Regions from separate parts of the Bacillus sp. JZ39 genome, predicted to be linked through region 3. Evidence: riboswitches for the same ligand, from Rfam matches in the RefSeq annotation. Region 3 holds a riboswitch; each other region holds the start of a gene.
What was found. Region 3 has a riboswitch for S-adenosylmethionine ahead of metN (methionine ABC transporter ATP-binding protein MetN). Riboswitches for the same ligand answer to the same signal wherever they lie in the genome.
Positions count from the first base shown of each region.

Region 1: linked by a shared signal. The riboswitch ahead of M1D65_RS08360 (phosphoadenylyl-sulfate reductase) and the one ahead of metN (methionine ABC transporter ATP-binding protein MetN) in region 3 are both predicted to bind S-adenosylmethionine.
Region 2: linked by a shared signal. The riboswitch ahead of M1D65_RS19460 (5-methyltetrahydropteroyltriglutamate--homocysteine S-methyltransferase) and the one ahead of metN (methionine ABC transporter ATP-binding protein MetN) in region 3 are both predicted to bind S-adenosylmethionine.
Region 4: linked by a shared signal. The riboswitch ahead of mtnW (2,3-diketo-5-methylthiopentyl-1-phosphate enolase) and the one ahead of metN (methionine ABC transporter ATP-binding protein MetN) in region 3 are both predicted to bind S-adenosylmethionine.

Region 1 covers NZ_CP096389.1:1,596,715-1,600,911, forward strand. Annotated here, with positions in the region: gene M1D65_RS08345 (dihydroorotate dehydrogenase) at 1-285, shown strand, start outside; gene pyrF (orotidine-5'-phosphate decarboxylase) at 254-973, shown strand; gene pyrE (orotate phosphoribosyltransferase) at 970-1,602, shown strand; SAM riboswitch class I at 1,747-1,852, shown strand; gene M1D65_RS08360 (phosphoadenylyl-sulfate reductase) at 2,017-2,718, shown strand; gene cysP (sulfate permease) at 2,730-3,794, shown strand; gene sat (sulfate adenylyltransferase) at 3,843-4,197, shown strand, end outside.
Region 2 covers NZ_CP096389.1:3,794,654-3,798,850, forward strand. Annotated here, with positions in the region: gene pepT (peptidase T) at 1-562, shown strand, start outside; gene M1D65_RS19445 (hypothetical protein) at 667-795, shown strand; gene M1D65_RS19450 (hypothetical protein) at 1,085-1,348, shown strand; gene M1D65_RS19455 (LURP-one-related/scramblase family protein) at 1,477-1,965, shown strand; SAM riboswitch class I at 2,031-2,137, shown strand; gene M1D65_RS19460 (5-methyltetrahydropteroyltriglutamate--homocysteine S-methyltransferase) at 2,219-3,352, shown strand; SAM riboswitch class I at 3,421-3,527, shown strand; gene M1D65_RS19465 (5-methyltetrahydropteroyltriglutamate--homocysteine S-methyltransferase) at 3,605-4,197, shown strand, end outside.
Region 3 covers NZ_CP096389.1:3,147,527-3,151,723, forward strand. Annotated here, with positions in the region: gene metQ (methionine ABC transporter substrate-binding lipoprotein MetQ) at 1-167, opposite strand, end outside; gene metP (methionine ABC transporter permease MetP) at 181-849, opposite strand; gene metN (methionine ABC transporter ATP-binding protein MetN) at 842-1,867, opposite strand; SAM riboswitch class I at 1,973-2,079, opposite strand; gene M1D65_RS16205 (SCP2 sterol-binding domain-containing protein) at 2,194-2,538, opposite strand; gene M1D65_RS16210 (thioredoxin family protein) at 2,645-2,965, opposite strand; gene M1D65_RS16215 (toprim domain-containing protein) at 2,967-3,329, opposite strand; gene M1D65_RS16220 (YusG family protein) at 3,407-3,643, opposite strand; gene gcvH (glycine cleavage system protein GcvH) at 3,699-4,082, opposite strand; gene M1D65_RS16230 (arsenate reductase family protein) at 4,149-4,197, opposite strand, start outside.
Region 4 covers NZ_CP096389.1:1,395,438-1,399,634, reverse strand. Annotated here, with positions in the region: gene M1D65_RS07350 (methylthioribulose 1-phosphate dehydratase) at 1-580, opposite strand, end outside; gene mtnX (2-hydroxy-3-keto-5-methylthiopentenyl-1-phosphate phosphatase) at 538-1,245, opposite strand; gene mtnW (2,3-diketo-5-methylthiopentyl-1-phosphate enolase) at 1,242-2,459, opposite strand; SAM riboswitch class I at 2,544-2,644, opposite strand; gene mtnE (methionine-glutamine aminotransferase) at 2,683-3,879, opposite strand; gene M1D65_RS07330 (carbon-nitrogen family hydrolase) at 3,974-4,197, shown strand, end outside.

The sequences.
Region 1 (4,197 bases), 1.6 Mb from region 3:
GTGAAGCCGGTTGCCATTCGCATGGTGTATGAAGTCAGCCAGATGGTCAATATCCCGATTATCGGAATGGGAGGCGTGCAAACGGCTGAAGATGCCCTGGAATTTCTTCTCGCGGGAGCAAGCGCAGTCGCTGTCGGAACAGCAAACTTTGTGAATCCTTTTGCATGTCCAGAGATTATTGAACAGCTCCCATCTGTTTTGCGCCAATACGGCTATCAATCAATTGAAGAATGCATCGGAAGGAGCTGGAATCATGAAAAACAACCTGCCCATCATCGCGCTTGATTTTGCATCAGCTGAAGAAACACTCGCGTTCTTAGCTCCTTTTCAGCAAGAACCGTTATTTGTAAAGGTTGGAATGGAGCTTTTTTATCAAGAAGGGCCATCGATCGTGAAACAATTAAAAGAAAGAAACTGCGAGCTGTTTTTAGATCTAAAGCTTCATGACATCCCGACTACTGTAAACAAAGCGATGAAGCGCCTTGCCAGTCTCGGAGTAGATCTCGTCAATGTTCATGCTGCCGGGGGCAAAAAAATGATGCAGGCAGCTCTCGAAGGCTTAGAAGAAGGTACGCCGGCTGGAAAAAAACGTCCGTCACTGATCGCGGTAACCCAGCTGACAAGCACATCTGAACAAATCATGAAAGATGAACTGCTGATCGAAAAATCTCTGATTGATACGGTTGTGCACTACAGCAAACAGGCGGAAGAGAGCGGACTGGATGGAGTGGTCTGCTCTGTTCATGAAGCAAAAGCCATTTATCAAGCGGTGTCGCCTTCATTTCTGACTGTCACTCCGGGGATCAGAATGTCTGAGGACGCTGCGAATGACCAAGTCCGCGTAGCGACGCCTGCTATTGCAAGAGAGAAAGGTTCATCAGCGATTGTAGTAGGACGCTCGATTACAAAAGCGGAAGACCCGGTAAAAGCCTATAAGGCTGTCAGACTTGAATGGGAGGGAATTAAATCTTGAAACAAATCATCGCAAAACATCTATTAGACATCCAAGCTGTATTTTTACGCCCGAACGAGCCGTTCACATGGGCAAGCGGCATTTTATCTCCAATCTACTGTGACAACCGCCTTACGCTATCTTTCCCAGAGGTCAGAAATGATGTCGCCTCAGGCATCAGCAAGCTTGTCAAAGAGCATTTTCCTGAAGCTGAAATGATTGCGGGAACAGCAACCGCGGGTATTCCTCATGCTGCTCTTGCGGCTGACCGTTTGAATCTTCCGATGTGTTATGTGAGGAGCAAGCCGAAGGCGCACGGTAAAGGCAATCAGATTGAGGGAGCTGTGCAAGAAGGGCAAAAAACAGTCGTCATTGAAGACTTAATCTCCACAGGAGGCAGCGTGCTTGAAGCTTGTGCAGCTTTACAAGCGGCCGGCTGTGAAGTGCTTGGTGTCGTCTCAATCTTTACGTACGGACTTCCTAAAGCGGAGGAAGCCTTCGCAAAGGCAGAACTGCCATACTACTCATTAACTGATTATGATACGCTCACAGAGGTCGCGCTTGAAAACGGAAATATTCATTCAGATGATCTAAAAAAGCTGCAAACATGGAAACGAAATCCCGAGTCAAAAGATTGGTTTAAAAAATAAAAAATAAATTCAAATGATGTAAAGAGGCTTCAAAGCCTTGCTGTACTTGAAAACAGGCTGTGAGGCCTGTTTTTTTATTAATCCTATAAAAAAAGTCGGGTTGACTTATGTTAGAATTGTGCTAAAATTTACTACAAATCTAAAAACTTATCAAGAGCGGCTGAGGGACTGGACCTATGAAGCCCGGCAACCTGCATAGTTTGTAAGGTGCTACTTCCAGCAAAATGAATTCCATTTTGAAAGATAAGGGCTGCATGCTGTTCCTGTCTTTCTTTCCGCCGGATTGAAAGTTTTTTATTTTAAGAGGAAAAAAGGCTGTCTGTGATATCAGCAGCCGCGAATCACATTACAATTGGGAAAAGACAACCGGCAGAAAGCTACTGTTTGTTTGTCTCCGAAAGGAGGAAAGAAGAAATGTTAACGTACGATAATTGGGAAGAACCAACGATTACATTTCCGGAAGACGATCCTTACAAAGGAGCGCTGTCAGTTTTAAAATGGGCATACGGCCATTACGGCAATCAGCTTGTTTATGCCTGCAGTTTCGGAATTGAGGGAATCGTTCTGATTGACTTAATTTATAAAGTGAAAAAAGACGCAGAGATTGTGTTTCTTGATACAGGACTTCATTTTAAAGAAACCTATGAAACAATTGAACGAGTGAAAGAGCGTTATCCGGGTCTTAATATCATCCTGAAAAAACCAGACCTCACCCTTGAGGAACAAGCCGAAGAACATGGTGACAAACTGTGGGAAAGAGAGCCGAATCAGTGCTGCTATCTTAGAAAGGTCGTTCCTTTAAGAGAGGCGCTTTCAGGACATCCAGCCTGGCTTTCCGGCCTGCGCCGTGATCAAGGGCCAAGCCGTGCCAATACGAATTTCTTAAACAAAGATGAAAAATTCAAGTCAGTAAAAGTTTGCCCGCTTATCCATTGGACTTGGAAAGACATTTGGAGATACACATCCCGGAATGAACTCGACTACAATCCGCTTCATGACCAAGGATATCCAAGTATTGGCTGTGCGCCTTGCACTGCTCCCGCTTTTACAGCAGAGGATTTGCGCTCAGGCAGATGGAATGGTATGGCGAAAACAGAATGCGGACTGCATGAATAAGGAGCTGCAAAATGGAATTAGCCGCTATTTTATTTAGCTTGTTTTTCGCGATGAATATTGGTGCAAGCGGCGCTGCAGCTTCGATGGGGGTTGCTTACGGCTCCGGAGCCATCAAAAAGAAAACCTACGCTTTGATCCTATGCGCAGTCGGTGTCTTTGCCGGGGCGGTCATTGGCGGAGGCGAGGTTGTAAAAACAATCAGCTCCGGCATTATTCCTGAGCAGACGATTACACTGACGATTGTTTGCATCATTATTGGAGCTGCTGCCCTGTCGCTCTTTACTGCTAATCTGCTCGGCATTCCTTTGTCGACAAGTGAAGTAACAGTCGGCGCGGTTGTCGGCGTGGGAGTGGCTTATAAGGTATTGTTTGTGAACAATCTTCTGATCATTGTGTCATTTTGGGTTTTTGTCCCGCTGTTCGCTTTCGGCTTCACCTATTTCGTATCTAAGCTGTTTCGTTATTTTAAGATTGAAGTAAAATCTTCTAAAAAGCAAAAAATCCTCGGCATTGTTTTGTTAGTTGCCGGATTTTTCGAAGCATTCTCTGCCGGCATGAATAACGTGGCGAATGCTGTTGGCCCGTTAGTAGCTGCCGGTGTGCTTGATGTCGGAAAAGGAACCTTGTATGGAGGAGCTTTTGTTGCTCTTGGCGCACTGTTATTAGGCCGGCGTGTGCTAGAAACAAACGGGAAGAAAATTACGAGATTCTCCAAAGGGGAAGGCATTCTCTTATCCAGTACAGGAGCCGGACTGGTGATCATCAGTTCTGTATTTGGGATGCCGGTGCCCTTGGCGCAAGTCACGTCATCGTCTATTATCGGAATAGGCATGGCAAAAAACGGTCCGAACGTGTTCCATAAACAAGTTGTTCAAACGATGCTGAAGGTATGGATCGTATCGCCGTTTTTATCTTTATCGATTTCTTATCTGCTTGTATCCTTGTTTTTAAAAGCAGATTATTATTCGATCTTTATCATGGTAAGTGTGCTTTTAGCGGCGGGGGGTGCCGTCAGCCTGACAAAGGCCATTCGTAAAGAGAGACGCTCAGTCCACGAACAAGGAGGGGGAATCTGATCATTAATCTGAGTAATTTTATAAGTTAACTAGGAGGAGATGGATATTATGAGCTTAGCACCACACGGAGGAACATTAGTAAACAGAGTAGATGAATCATATGATGTGAGCGGCATCCAAAAAGAAATTGAACTTGATTTAATTTCTTTCGCGGATTTGGAATTGATCGGTATCGGTGCATACAGCCCGATTGAAGGTTTCTTTAATGAAAAAGATTACGTATCTGTAGTCGAAAACATGCGTCTTTCTTCCGGCGTTGTCTGGTCTCTTCCGATCACGCTTCCGGTCGATGCGCAAAAAGCAGCGGAACTGTCACTTGGTGAAACGGTAAAGTTAACGTATGAAGGAGAAACATACGGCGTTATCCAAATCGAAGATCTGTACGTGCCTGACAAACAAAAAG
Region 2 (4,197 bases), 650 kb from region 3:
CGTACATCCCGGAACAGCTAAAGGAAAAATGATCAACTCTGCGAAAATCGCGATGAAGCTGAACAGCCTGCTGCCGGCAGACGAAGCGCCTGAATATACGGAAGGCTATGAAGGCTTCTACCACCTGCTGTCGATTCAAGGAGACGTAGAGGAAACAAAGCTCCACTACATTATCAGAGACTTTGACAAAGAGAATTTCCAAAACAGAAAAGAAACAATGAAGCGTGCCGTTGAAGAACTTCAAAACGAATACGGGCAAGACCGGATTCTGCTGGATATGAACGACCAATACTACAATATGAGAGAGAAAATTGAACCTGTCATCGAAATCGTCAACATTGCCAAGCAAGCGATGGAAAACCTCGGCATCGAACCGAAGATTTCTCCCATCCGCGGCGGCACCGACGGATCGCAGCTGTCCTACATGGGGCTTCCGACGCCAAACATCTTTACAGGCGGGGAAAATTTCCACGGCAAATTTGAATACATCTCAGTTGATAACATGGTCAAAGCCGTAAATGTCATCGTTGAGATTGCAAAGCAGTTTGAAGCGCAAGCATAATGCCAAAAGCCAGTCCAAAAAAGGACTGGCTTTTTTGTGTGAAAATGAAACATTTTAAACGCGTCCTCCGTAAAACAAGTATCAACAAATGAGGAGGAAAAACAATGACAAAACATGCAATCGCTGCAAAGAGTCTCTTGAAAAAATGGATCATTTCCAGGCCGCTTAACATGCAAAAGAAATCCAGCCCATTTCAAAAAATCAGAAAAATGTTCAAACGCTTCTTCAAATAAAACATTCAAATCCCCTAAATACAATCCCTATTCACCCGTACCGCCCAAATGCTCCGTAATTTGGGTTTTTTGTGTTCAATTCCGCAAAATAGGGTATAAACCAAACAAGCAAGAATACAGCACCCAAAAACAGGCAATTCGAATTACGCAAACTTAGGTTAAAAGTTATATAAAGGAATTTATTTTATCGTCGATAGTAACTATAGAACCAATCATCAACAAGAGCAAACAGCGTGATTCAAGACTATTTTCAGGTCATCAGGTTATACTGTTTTAGAGGGACAGTTTCTTGTTATTTATTGATTTAGAATTTTTTGAATACTTTTTGACTTTTTATCCGTACAATAGAGAGTACCAAAACTTTTTTTGGGAGGTATGTAATATGATCCTATTTATTATCATCGCATTATGCGGCTATCTTCTTTTTTCTTTCAGCAAGGACAATCGCCGCAAACCGCAAAAGACAAGCCCTCTGCCAGCAGCCGCACCTCATCACAACAACCTAATCGACCTTGACGCCATCCGCCAAAAACGCCGGATGCATCTTTCCTAATTCTATATTTCAAATGAAAAGGCTGCTGAATCACGCAGCCTTTTAAAATTGTTTTGATTTAGAGCCTGAAACCTTTTCGCCACCTATCCGTAATTTCATACAAGGCAAACCCAAAGGAGACTTCAGCAATGATCGAGTTATTTATGAAACAAAAAATGTTCTCATTTAAAGATGCATTTCACATTTATGACCGGGATGAACAAGAAACATTCAAGGTGGAGGGGCGTTTTTTCTCGTTAGGAGACTCATTACAAATGACAGACTCATCTGGGAAAACGCTCGTTTCCATAGAACAAAAACTAATGTCTTTATTGCCGCGCTATGAGATTTCAATTGGCGGGAAAACAGTTTGTGAGGTAACGAAGAAAGTAACGTTTTTCAAACCGAAATTTGTGATTTCCGGGCTTAACTGGGAAATCGATGGTGATTTATGGAGGGATGAATTCCAGCTGACGGACGGGGAAAGTGTCCGGATGTCAGTGAGCAAAAAGTGGCTCAGTTGGGGTGATTCCTATCACTTGCAGATTGCAAACGAGGAAGATGTTCTGATTTGCACTGCCATCGCTATCGTGCTTGATATGGTTTTATATAACGATGAAGATGAAAGTATTTTCTAAAAAGCATTGACAATTGATGCAAAAGTAATAATATTAAGATAATTGAAATCTGAATATGAAGTTGTACCTTATCAAGAGAGGTGGAGGGACTGGCCCTATGATACCCGGCAACCGCTGTTTCAAACAGAATGGTGCTAAATCCTTAAGAACATTGCGTTCTTGCAGATGAGGCGGAGATTTGATCGTTCAAGCTCTTCCTTCACAAAGGAAGAGCTTTTTACATGCTCATTATTTCAGAAAAGAGGCGAATAACATGGCTCAACAAACGAATGTTGCAGGACAAAAAACAGAAAAACAACACAAAGCACCTTTCCGCGCCGATCATGTCGGCAGTTTGCTTCGTTCCGTTCCGGTGAAGGAATCCCGGCAAAAAAAAGCGGCTGGTGAGATGACAGCGGAACAGCTTCGTGATATCGAAAATCAAGAGATCACCCGCATCGTGGAAAAACAAAAAGAAATCGGTCTCAACGTGGTAACAGACGGGGAATTCCGGCGTTCTTGGTGGCATTATGACTTCCTAGAAGGACTTGACGGTGTGGAACCGTTCATTCCGGCTGAGGGAATTCAGTTCCATAACACAAAAACGAAAGCGCGCAGCATCAAAGTGACGGGAAAACTCGATTTTACGAGCCACCCAGCGCTTGCTGATTATCAATTTTTACATGAGATTGCCGGTAACGCGACGCCAAAATTGACCATTCCCAGCCCAAATATGCTGTTTTTTGGCGAAAAGGCGGATAAAGGGATTTATGACGATCAAGAGGAATATTTTCATGACCTGGCCCAAGCATACAAAAAAGCAATCAAAGCCTTCTATGATGCTGGCTGCCGTTATCTCCAGCTCGATGATACGTCATGGGCTCTCTTCTTTGAGGAAAAAGGCAGAGAGGTTGTCCGGGCGCTCGGCGGTGATCCAGAAACATTGCCAGCCATATTTGCTAAAACAATTAACGATGCCGTCGCAGACCGGCCTGACGATTTAACGATCACAATGCACATTTGCCGCGGCAACTTCCGCTCAACCTGGGCGGCATCAGGAGGGTACGACGCTGTAGCGGAAACGATTTTGGACGGCTTAAACCTTGACGGCCTTTTCTTGGAATACGATGATGACCGCTCCGGAAACTTTGATCCGCTCCGTTTTGTGAAGCGCAAGGATCTGCAAATTGTGCTCGGCTTGATCACATCGAAATACGGCGAGCTTGAAAATCCTGAAGATGTGAAACGCCGTATCAATGAAGCCGCGCGTTTTGTCAGCTTGGACCAGCTATGCCTGAGCCCGCAGTGCGGTTTCGCCTCTACAGAAGAAGGCAACCTTCTGACAGAGGAGCAGCAATGGGCAAAGCTTCGCCATGTCATCGACATTGCCAACGATGTGTGGAGATAATCTATCATTGACAGAAATAGAAAATGTGTGAATAATAGATACTATCAGAAAATTTCATAAAAAGGTTTTCCTTATCAAGAGAGGTGGAGGGACTGGCCCTGCGATACCCGGCAACCGCTGTTTAACAGAATGGTGCTAAATCCTTTAGAGCAATGATTGCTCTTGAAGATAAGGTTGAGATTGTCACGCAAGCTCTTCCTTATCCAAAGGAAGAGCTTTTTTACATTTGAATGGAAAGAAGGAATGGACAACATGTCACAACAAACAACACCCGCAGAACAAAAATCACTTCAAAGAAAAAAACCGCCGTTTCGCGCGGATCAAGTCGGAAGCCTGCTAAGATCTGAGCCCGTCAAAAAAGCGCGGCTGCAAAAAGCGGCCGGCGAAATGACCGCAGAGCAGCTTCGCCAAATTGAAAACGATGAAATCATCCGCATTGTGGAAAAACAGAAGGAAACCGGCCTGAACGTCGTGACAGACGGTGAATTCCGCAGAGCATGGTGGCACTTTGATTTCCTGGAAAACTTAGATGGCGTTGAGCCGTTTACTCCTGAGCAAGGCATTCAATTCCATAACGTACAGACAAAAGCACGCGGCATTAAAGTCACAGGCGATATCGACTTTTCAACTCACCCAATGCTTGAAGATTACTCATTTCTCCATAGCATTGCCGGTGACGCGACGCCAAAGATGACCATTCCAAGCCCGAATATGCTGTTTTTCCGCGGGAAATTGGAAAAAGGTGCATACAAAAACGACTATCACCTTTTCCAGCATGATGTATCCAAAGCATATAAAAAAGCGATTCAAGCGTTTTATGACAGAGGCTGCCGCTACCTCCAGCT
Region 3 (4,197 bases):
TTTTCTTTCAGCAATGGTTCAGCTTCTTTTAAAATTTCCGCATGCGGTGTTTTTGTTGCCGCAACGACAATTTCTTTCTTGCCGGATTCAGCGCCGTTATTCGAACCGCAGGCAGCCATGACTCCTGCAAATACAAGCAGTAATGCACCCAAAAATAGCTTTTTCAATGTAAATCCTCCCTTATCGTTTGTCTATAATATTTGTTATTAGATCACCGATGATTTGAATAATAAACACGATGATTAAAATAAACACAGTAGCAACGAAGGTAACATCAGCGTTATTAGACTGATATCCTTCTACGTACGCAAGGTTTCCAAGGCCTCCTGAACCAATGGCTCCGGCAATTGCCGTTGAGCCGATCAAAGCGATGGCAGTAACCGTAATGCCAGAAATAAGAGCAGGCATTGATTCCGGAATCAGCACTTTGAAAATAATCGTAGACGTTTTCGCGCCCATTGATTTAGCGGCTTCAATCACACCTTTATCCACCTCACGCAGCGCGATTTCAACAAGGCGCGCGTAAAATGGTGCCGAGCCGATTACCAGCGCCGGCAATGCGGCGTTTGGCCCTAAGATCGTGCCGACTAAAAATTTCGTAAAACCTAATAGTAAAATAATTAAAATAAGGAACGGAATCGATCTGAATATGTTAACAACGGCCGCAATCACAGAGTTGACCGCTTTATTCTGCCAGAGGCTTCCTTTGCTCGTCAGAAAGAGCAGCAAGCCGAGGATGACCCCGATGACAAAAGCAAACAGTAAAGAAATCAGCGTCATATAAAGTGTTTCATATGTCGCGTTCCATAATTCAGTTAAATCAACGTTCGGGAAGTATTTTTCAAACATTCGTGATCACCTCTGCTTTCACCTGTTTGTCATTAATGAATCGGATCACGTTTTGCACTTCTTCCTCGTCCCCGTCAATGTGGATGAACAGTGAACCGTAAGCCCCATCCTTCGTCTGCGAAATTTTCCCTTGCAGAATATTGACGCTGACATTGAAGTTTCTGATCATCTCTGTAATCAGAGGCTGTTCAGCTGACTCACCGACAAATGTGAGCTGAACCATTTTTCCTGATGCTGTATCATCAAGAAGGTGCTGAAGCGTCTCTTTCGTTTCTTCCGGCTCTGTCACCTGCTGAACAAATCGTTTTGTCATTTGTTCCTTTGGATTTTTGAAGACATCGAGAACCTCGCCTTCTTCGACCACCTTGCCGTTTTCCATGACGGCGACTCTGTTGCAGATTTTGCGGATGACATGCATTTCGTGCGTAATCAGCACAATCGTCAAACCGAGTCTTTCATTAATATCGGACAATAGATCCAGAATTGAATCTGTCGTTTGCGGATCTAATGCTGATGTCGCTTCGTCACAAAGAAGAACCTTCGGATTGTTTGCAAGCGCTCTGGCAATTCCCACACGCTGCTTCTGACCGCCGCTCAGCTGGGACGGATATGATTTTTCTTTTCCTTCTAAACCTACCAGTTTAATCAGTTCATTGGCGCGCTTGATCCGCTCGCTCTTTTTCACTCCGGCAATTTCCAAAGGAAACATGATATTATCTCTGACAGTCCGCGACCAAAGCAAATTGAAATGCTGGAAAATCATACTGATCTCATGGCGTGCTTTTCTTAAACCGCGTCCATTTACTTCATTAATCTTGGTTCCCGCCACTTCCACGGTTCCTGAGGTTGGTTTCTCAAGGCCGTTCAGCAGACGGATTAAGGAACTCTTACCAGCTCCGCTATATCCTATAATTCCAAAAATCTCACCTTTTTTAATGGAAAGCGAGACATTTTGGACAGCATTGACATCTCCATGTTTCGACTTGTAAATTTTTGAAACATCCTGAAGATTGATCAAAACAATCACCTGCCTTAACACTATTCTAAGAAATCTTCCGGTTTTTTCTGCAAAAGAAAAGCCTTTCTGCACACTTGAGCAGAAAGGCTTATATAAAATGCCTTTCTCTCATCTTTCAAAGCTGAACGCTTCGTGTGAATTGGCACCATTTCAACAGTGTTGATGGTTGCCGGGCTTCATAGGGCACTTCCCTCCACCTCTCTTGATAAGAGAAATATATAGTCTTTTTCGTCCGGAAATTCTTAATGTAGAATAGCACGGCGAATGATTAAATGTCAATAAAATAAATGATGTCAACTTTTACTATTATAATAATTTATTATTTTTTAATTTTTTAAAATCCTCTGAAAAAATCCATTTGTCAGCCAGAGAATGGCTTCCAGTTTTAACAGGGCCCTGAATGACCCCTTTACTTTGAGGCTTCCGCTCTGAATGAGGTGCTGCAGGGAAATGTCTCCGTGCAATAAATCAATAATTTCCGTTTGGTTTCCGTAAAAGGTCAGGTTGGACGTTTGGGGCGGAGAAACTTTTTTCATTTCTCCCTGTTCGTTTATTGAGACGGTTAAGGCTTCTGCTTCTCCTTGGAAGGTAATGAGCAATGTTGAGGCATTCAAAAGGGGTTTTAAAAACAGATGCTGATACTCATCCTCTAAAACTTCCGCTTTCTCCATATGTACAACCTCCTATTTGTTGGTCATACATACACATTTCTCTCTTTGTCGCAAGAACCCCTTTATAAAACGAACGACAATTTCATTGGATATGCTGAGAAATATGTCATAAATGGGATGCGGAAGATGATTTTTGTTTGATCAGCTCATATAAATAAGAAACGGAATGAAATGCATATCCTCTTTCTACCAACTTTCCGCCTTTAAACAGCAGAAAACAAGGGACGCTTTCAATTTGATACGCTTTTGCGAATGTCGGAGAGTAATTGACATTGTTTTGATAGAAGGCGACATCCGGCAGCATTTCTTTCACCACTGTCAGCATTTTGCTTGCAAGCTGGCAGGTGCCGCAAAACGGAGTATATAAATATAGAAGGTACACATCATCTTCAATGTGATCAAGTTCGTGTTCTTGGAGTTCTTTCATGCTATACACCTCGGGACTTTCTTTCAAGAAAAATAGTATGGACATTCAGATTCGCACGCAGCAATACAGAGGCGACATGGTGCCTGGGCGCAGCCGCTACTTCCTTATAGGCTCTGTCGATATGGAGATGGCAGGCTTCATTAAATTCACGCTTCAGCTGTTTTCTCAATTTCTCACCTGATTCATCAGCATCAACTAATATATAGACGTCTTTATCATAAAGCTCGTCAGCCAATTCCTCGAGCCTCAGCTGGCTGATTGTTCCGTTTGTGCAGATAATGCGCACCGGTTCATTCAGGACGCTTTCGATTTTCTCTTTATCTGATTTCCCCTCGACAATCATAACCTTTTCCAGCTCATCCATCTTCATCTTGTTCACCTGCCGCGTCAAATTTGAAACGTTCAGATTGTAAAAGAAGGCAGTGAAATTCACCGCCAACATTAACACCAGCCGTTTTCGTAGTCACAATCTACATATTTTGCGTCGTCTCCAGAGACCACATCGGCTGTCTTATAAAATTTCTCATTTTCAAAGGAATAACCGGACTTAAGCTCATATTCATTCATGCTTGTCATTTGGCCGATCATCTCGTTATCATGATATAACGAGAGCCGGCCATTTTGAAAGCGGCCTGTCACGTCATTGGTGACATCGAGCTTTTGTTTGTCGAAAGCCATATTGGACACCTCCCATAACGTTAGCGTGTCCAATTGCTTTTACGGCTATCCTGTTTTAGTCTTCTTGTGTCATCTCTTCGTATTGCTCTGCTGTCATCAGTTTTTCAATTTCAGAAGCGTCGGATGGCTCAACGACGATCATCCATGCTTTTTCGTACGGAGATTCGTTGACGAATTCCGGACTGTCATCAAGATCTTCGTTTACTTCCACAACCGTTCCGTTAATCGGTGCATAAAGCTCAGATACCGTTTTAACGGATTCAACACTGCCGAATGGCTCGTCCGCTTTGATTTCAGCGCCCACTTCAGGAAGTTCGACAAACACGATGTCGCCTAGTTCGGACTGGGCAAAATGCGTAATTCCGATTCTGGCTTTTTCTCCTTCAACTTTTACCCACTCGTGTTCTCCTGAGTAACGCAAATCTTTTGGTATGCTCAATTGAATCCCTCCATTTTTTACAGCACTACAATAAGAAGATACCACACTTTTCAAAAAAAATTTACATTAAGCCCAGTTTTCTTCAAATTGGTCTTCTTTAAATCCGACAGTCACT
Region 4 (4,197 bases), 1.8 Mb from region 3:
ACAAAAATTCATACGCTTCAAGCACTCTTTTTGCCTCAAATGTTGTTTTCCCCCAAGCCGTAATACCATGATTTCGGATCAGAACAGCTCCTGAATCTTCTGAAATCTCTTCCGCAAACAGTGCCGCAAGCGTCGGGATATGTGCCGGATTTTCTATAATCGGAACGGTCACTTCTGCGTTCTCTTCCCACAAGCCGAGTGCTTTTATAATTTCCTGGCCTTTGAATGTGATTTTCTTTTGGTCTCCGTATAACTCTGAAATCACATTATTGTTTACCGTATGGACATGCAGGCAGCATCCGGCATTGGTTTTATTGTACAAATGTGTATGCAAAAGCGTTTCTGCTGACGGTTTCAGAGAATGCCCGCTTTCAGCAGGCTCTCCGTTTTGATCGACCAGCAGAAAATCTTCAACCGTCTCTTTGCGTTTATCTTTTCCGCTTGCAGTGACGAGAAATGTTAAAGGCTCATCTGTAACCTTAATTGACAGATTACCGCTAGTAGCCGGAAACCAATCTCTCTCTGCCAATTCCCGTTTTACTTCAGCGAGCTCTCGCCAGCGTTCTTGTTTTGCAGCCATTCCTGTACCTCCTTTACATTCTCAATTTCCTTTCTGATCTCATAAAAATCTTGATACGGAAGATGATTGAGGTTTTGCTCCCGACATTCGTTTAATAAATAATCCCTTGCAAAGCATAGGTCAGACAGCTTTGCTGCCTCCACATCTGTAACCGAATCACCGATCATGATGATATATTGGTTCGGTTCAGAAAGTTCATGGATGACCGACGGCTTACAGCACCCGCATTGATTGCTGCATGTGCCCTTGCAGGAATGAGGCCAGTCAATATGGATATAGTCATTGTCAAATGAAGCATGGTTGCAATAAATGCGGTCTTTATCCACAATGCCTTCAAGCAAAGGATATACAAAAAAGTCCATTCCACCGCTTATGACATAAAACGGAATCTCGTGCTCATTGATAAATGCTACAAATTCCCGAAAGCCTTCCCTGATTTTTGCATCTTCCAATACAAAACTTGTAATCTCTTCTTTTAAACGGCTGGGCAGAAGGCCGAACATCCGCCCGACACCTTCCTTGATCGACAGCGTTTTGGAAAGTACGCCGTCTTTTAATGCCACCCACTCTGGGGGAGCAAATGTTTTCATGATATTTATAATGTTGTCGTTCATCGTGATTGTTCCGTCAAAATCACAAATAATAAAAGGTTTTCGAGTCGTCATACGGCTTCAACCTTTCCCCATTTATCTAGCGCAAGCTTAAGATCCTTGCATTGTTCGGCTTTTTCATCAATCGGCTGGGCCTCTAGGACCGCATCAATAATGGCTCTGAACGCTCGCCCCCCGCCTTGGGCACCGTTCGGATGTCCATGTACGCCTCCTCCGGCGTTAATAATGTGGTCTATGCCGAAATCACGCATTAATAGCGGAACCATGCCGGGATGAATGCCTGCTGACGGAACCGCAAATGTTTGGTTAAAAGCATCCTCTCTCACACATTCTTCATGAATCGCCAGTGCATCTGCTCTTGGAAGCGCAACCGAACCATATGGAGATGGAAAGAGGCTGAAGTCAGCACCGCAATATCGGTTTAATTTTCCTAGTAAAAGAGCGTGAGAAAAACCGTAAAACGGAGAAGACGTAAACGCTCCGCTCACTGCTGGATGCGCCATAATCGGAACTGGGATTTCAGGATCTTCCGCAAGGCCTTGCATAACGTCCAAGCCGTAAGCGAAGACATTAAACAAAAGCGCATCCGCTCCCAACTCGGCGGCGCGTCTCGCTTTGTCTTTCAGATCAGCCGTACGTCCGGTCAAATTCACCGCATACAGCGTTTTATGTCCAGTTTGTTCATACGTTTCTTTCAATATTTGCTTTCCTTCTGCAATTCTTGTTTCAAAAGGCGCTAGACCAGTCTCAAAGAAAATTTCATCGTCTTTAATCAAGTCAACTCCGCCAAGCGCCTGCTGCCGGAGCTGTTCTTTAATATCACTCAGGTCCCTTCCGATTACGCCTTTAAATATGCTCATTAACAGCGGTCTCTCAAACTCTCCCAGCAGCTTCCGGATGCCGTATACGCCAAACTTCGGTCCCGGCAGTGCACGCTTAAATGCTTCAGAGAAGTGAAGATCGATTAATTTGATTTTTCCGTCCAGGGACAGCTTGCCAAACACTGTTGTCAGCAAAGCCGGAATATCCTGAGAGAAATTGATTTCAGGATAGGCAATTGTGATGACCGCTTGTTTTTCTGATGCAGCAGTTCCCTCTCTCTCCTCAACTTTTATCACCCGCCCCTTGTGCTTTTGCATTTGCTCCTGTTTTACAAGGGGCAGATCAGTCCAGGAGCCTACTGTCAATCCTGTTGCGATTTGTTCTGCTTTCTTCTCTGTATCGGCTCCCGGTTCGGTCAGGAGATATGTCGCTAATAACTCACTCATGCCAGAGCTCCTTTCATTTTCATCCATATCAAAAAACCTCTTCAAACTGCAATCGCGTCTAAAGAGGTTTCGTTTCTCGTCCGAATCTTATCTCTCAGCCGCTAGCTGCAAGAATTAGCACCGTGCTTTATAAGTCGGTTGCCGGGCTTCATCGGGCTCGTCCCTCTGCCTGCTCTTGATAAGAAAATATAGATTTTATAAATTATTTTGAATTATCCCATCGTTATAAGGTCTTGTCAATGCTTTTTTGGGTAAACAGGTTCAGTTTGCCAATTCGATAAGCGGCTTCCTTAAGTCTTTCTTCACTTGTTAAAAGTCCGACTCTGACGTAGCCCTCGCCATATTCACCGAAGCCGTTTCCAGCCGCAACTGCCACATTCGCTTTTTCCAGCAAAAGATCTGAGAACTGCTCAGAAGTATAGCCTTCAGGCACAGGCAGCCATGCAAAAAAAGAACCTGCGGGAGCTGTTACATCCCAGCCGATTTCCCGGCATGCCGTGATCCAAGCGTTTCTCCTGCTCTCATACCTGGCATTTTGCTCTGCCACACACGTCTGATCGGCTAACAGTGCCTCTGCTGCAGCCTCCTGAGTCGCTCTGAAAAGACTGACAAACATATGGTCTTGATAAAGATTGATCGCTTCAATGACCGAAGCGTTTCCGACGGCAAAGCCAACCCGCCATCCTGCCATATTATACGTTTTTGACAGCGTGTAAATTTCAATTCCGATATCCTTCGCACCTTCAGTCTGCAAAAAGCTTAAAGGCTTGCAGCCGTCAAATCCGACAGCGCCGTAAGCAAAATCGTGAACGACGCAGATTCCGTTTTCAGTCGCAAAACGCACGGTATCTTCAAAGAACTCGGAAGTAGCAACAGCTCCGGTCGGATTATTCGGATAATTTAAATACATCAATTTCGCCTGTTTCCTTACTTCAGCGGTTATGCTGCTGTAATCAGGGAGAAACGCCCTGTCCTTTACGAGCGGCATCATTTCCATTTTTGCTTTTGCAAGTGTGACACCCGACCAGTAATCAGGATAACCCGGATCGGGAACTAAAATCGTATCACCGGGATTCAACAAGCATTGCGGGAGCTCGACTAGACCGGCTTTTCCGCCGAATAATATAGCGACTTCGGTTTCCGGATCCAGATCAATGCCGTATTCTCTTTTGTAAAATGCAGCAGCCGCTGACTTCAGACGGTATGAGCCGCGAAAAGACGAATATTTATGATTCTCAGGATCAGCGACAGCTCGTTTCATCTCCTCAACAATATGTTCAGGAGTCGGCTGATCTGGATTTCCCTGTCCCAGATTGATAACGTCATGTCCTTCTGCGAGCTTTCGGTTCACTTTCTGCACCAAAGAAGCGAAGAATTGTTTAGGCAATTCCTTCAATACATGAGACTGTTCAAATTTCATCTATTCTCTCCTTCTAAAAAAATCTTGAAATGATAGTCCATCATCATATATGGTTAAATGAAAAAAGTAAAGAAAAATTTGGGGTGTTAAAAAGATGAAATGGACGATATCTTGTCTTCAATTTGATATTTCATACGGAAAACCTTCGGAAAATATAAAAAAGGCTGAATTTTTCATCGAAAAAGAAAGCAAACATGCTGATGTTCTTGTTCTGCCTGAATTATGGACGACCGGATATGATCTGGCCAATCTTGATGAACTCGCTGATGAAGACGGCCGCTCCGCTCAGAGCTGGCTGAAGAAAACGGCAAAAAAACA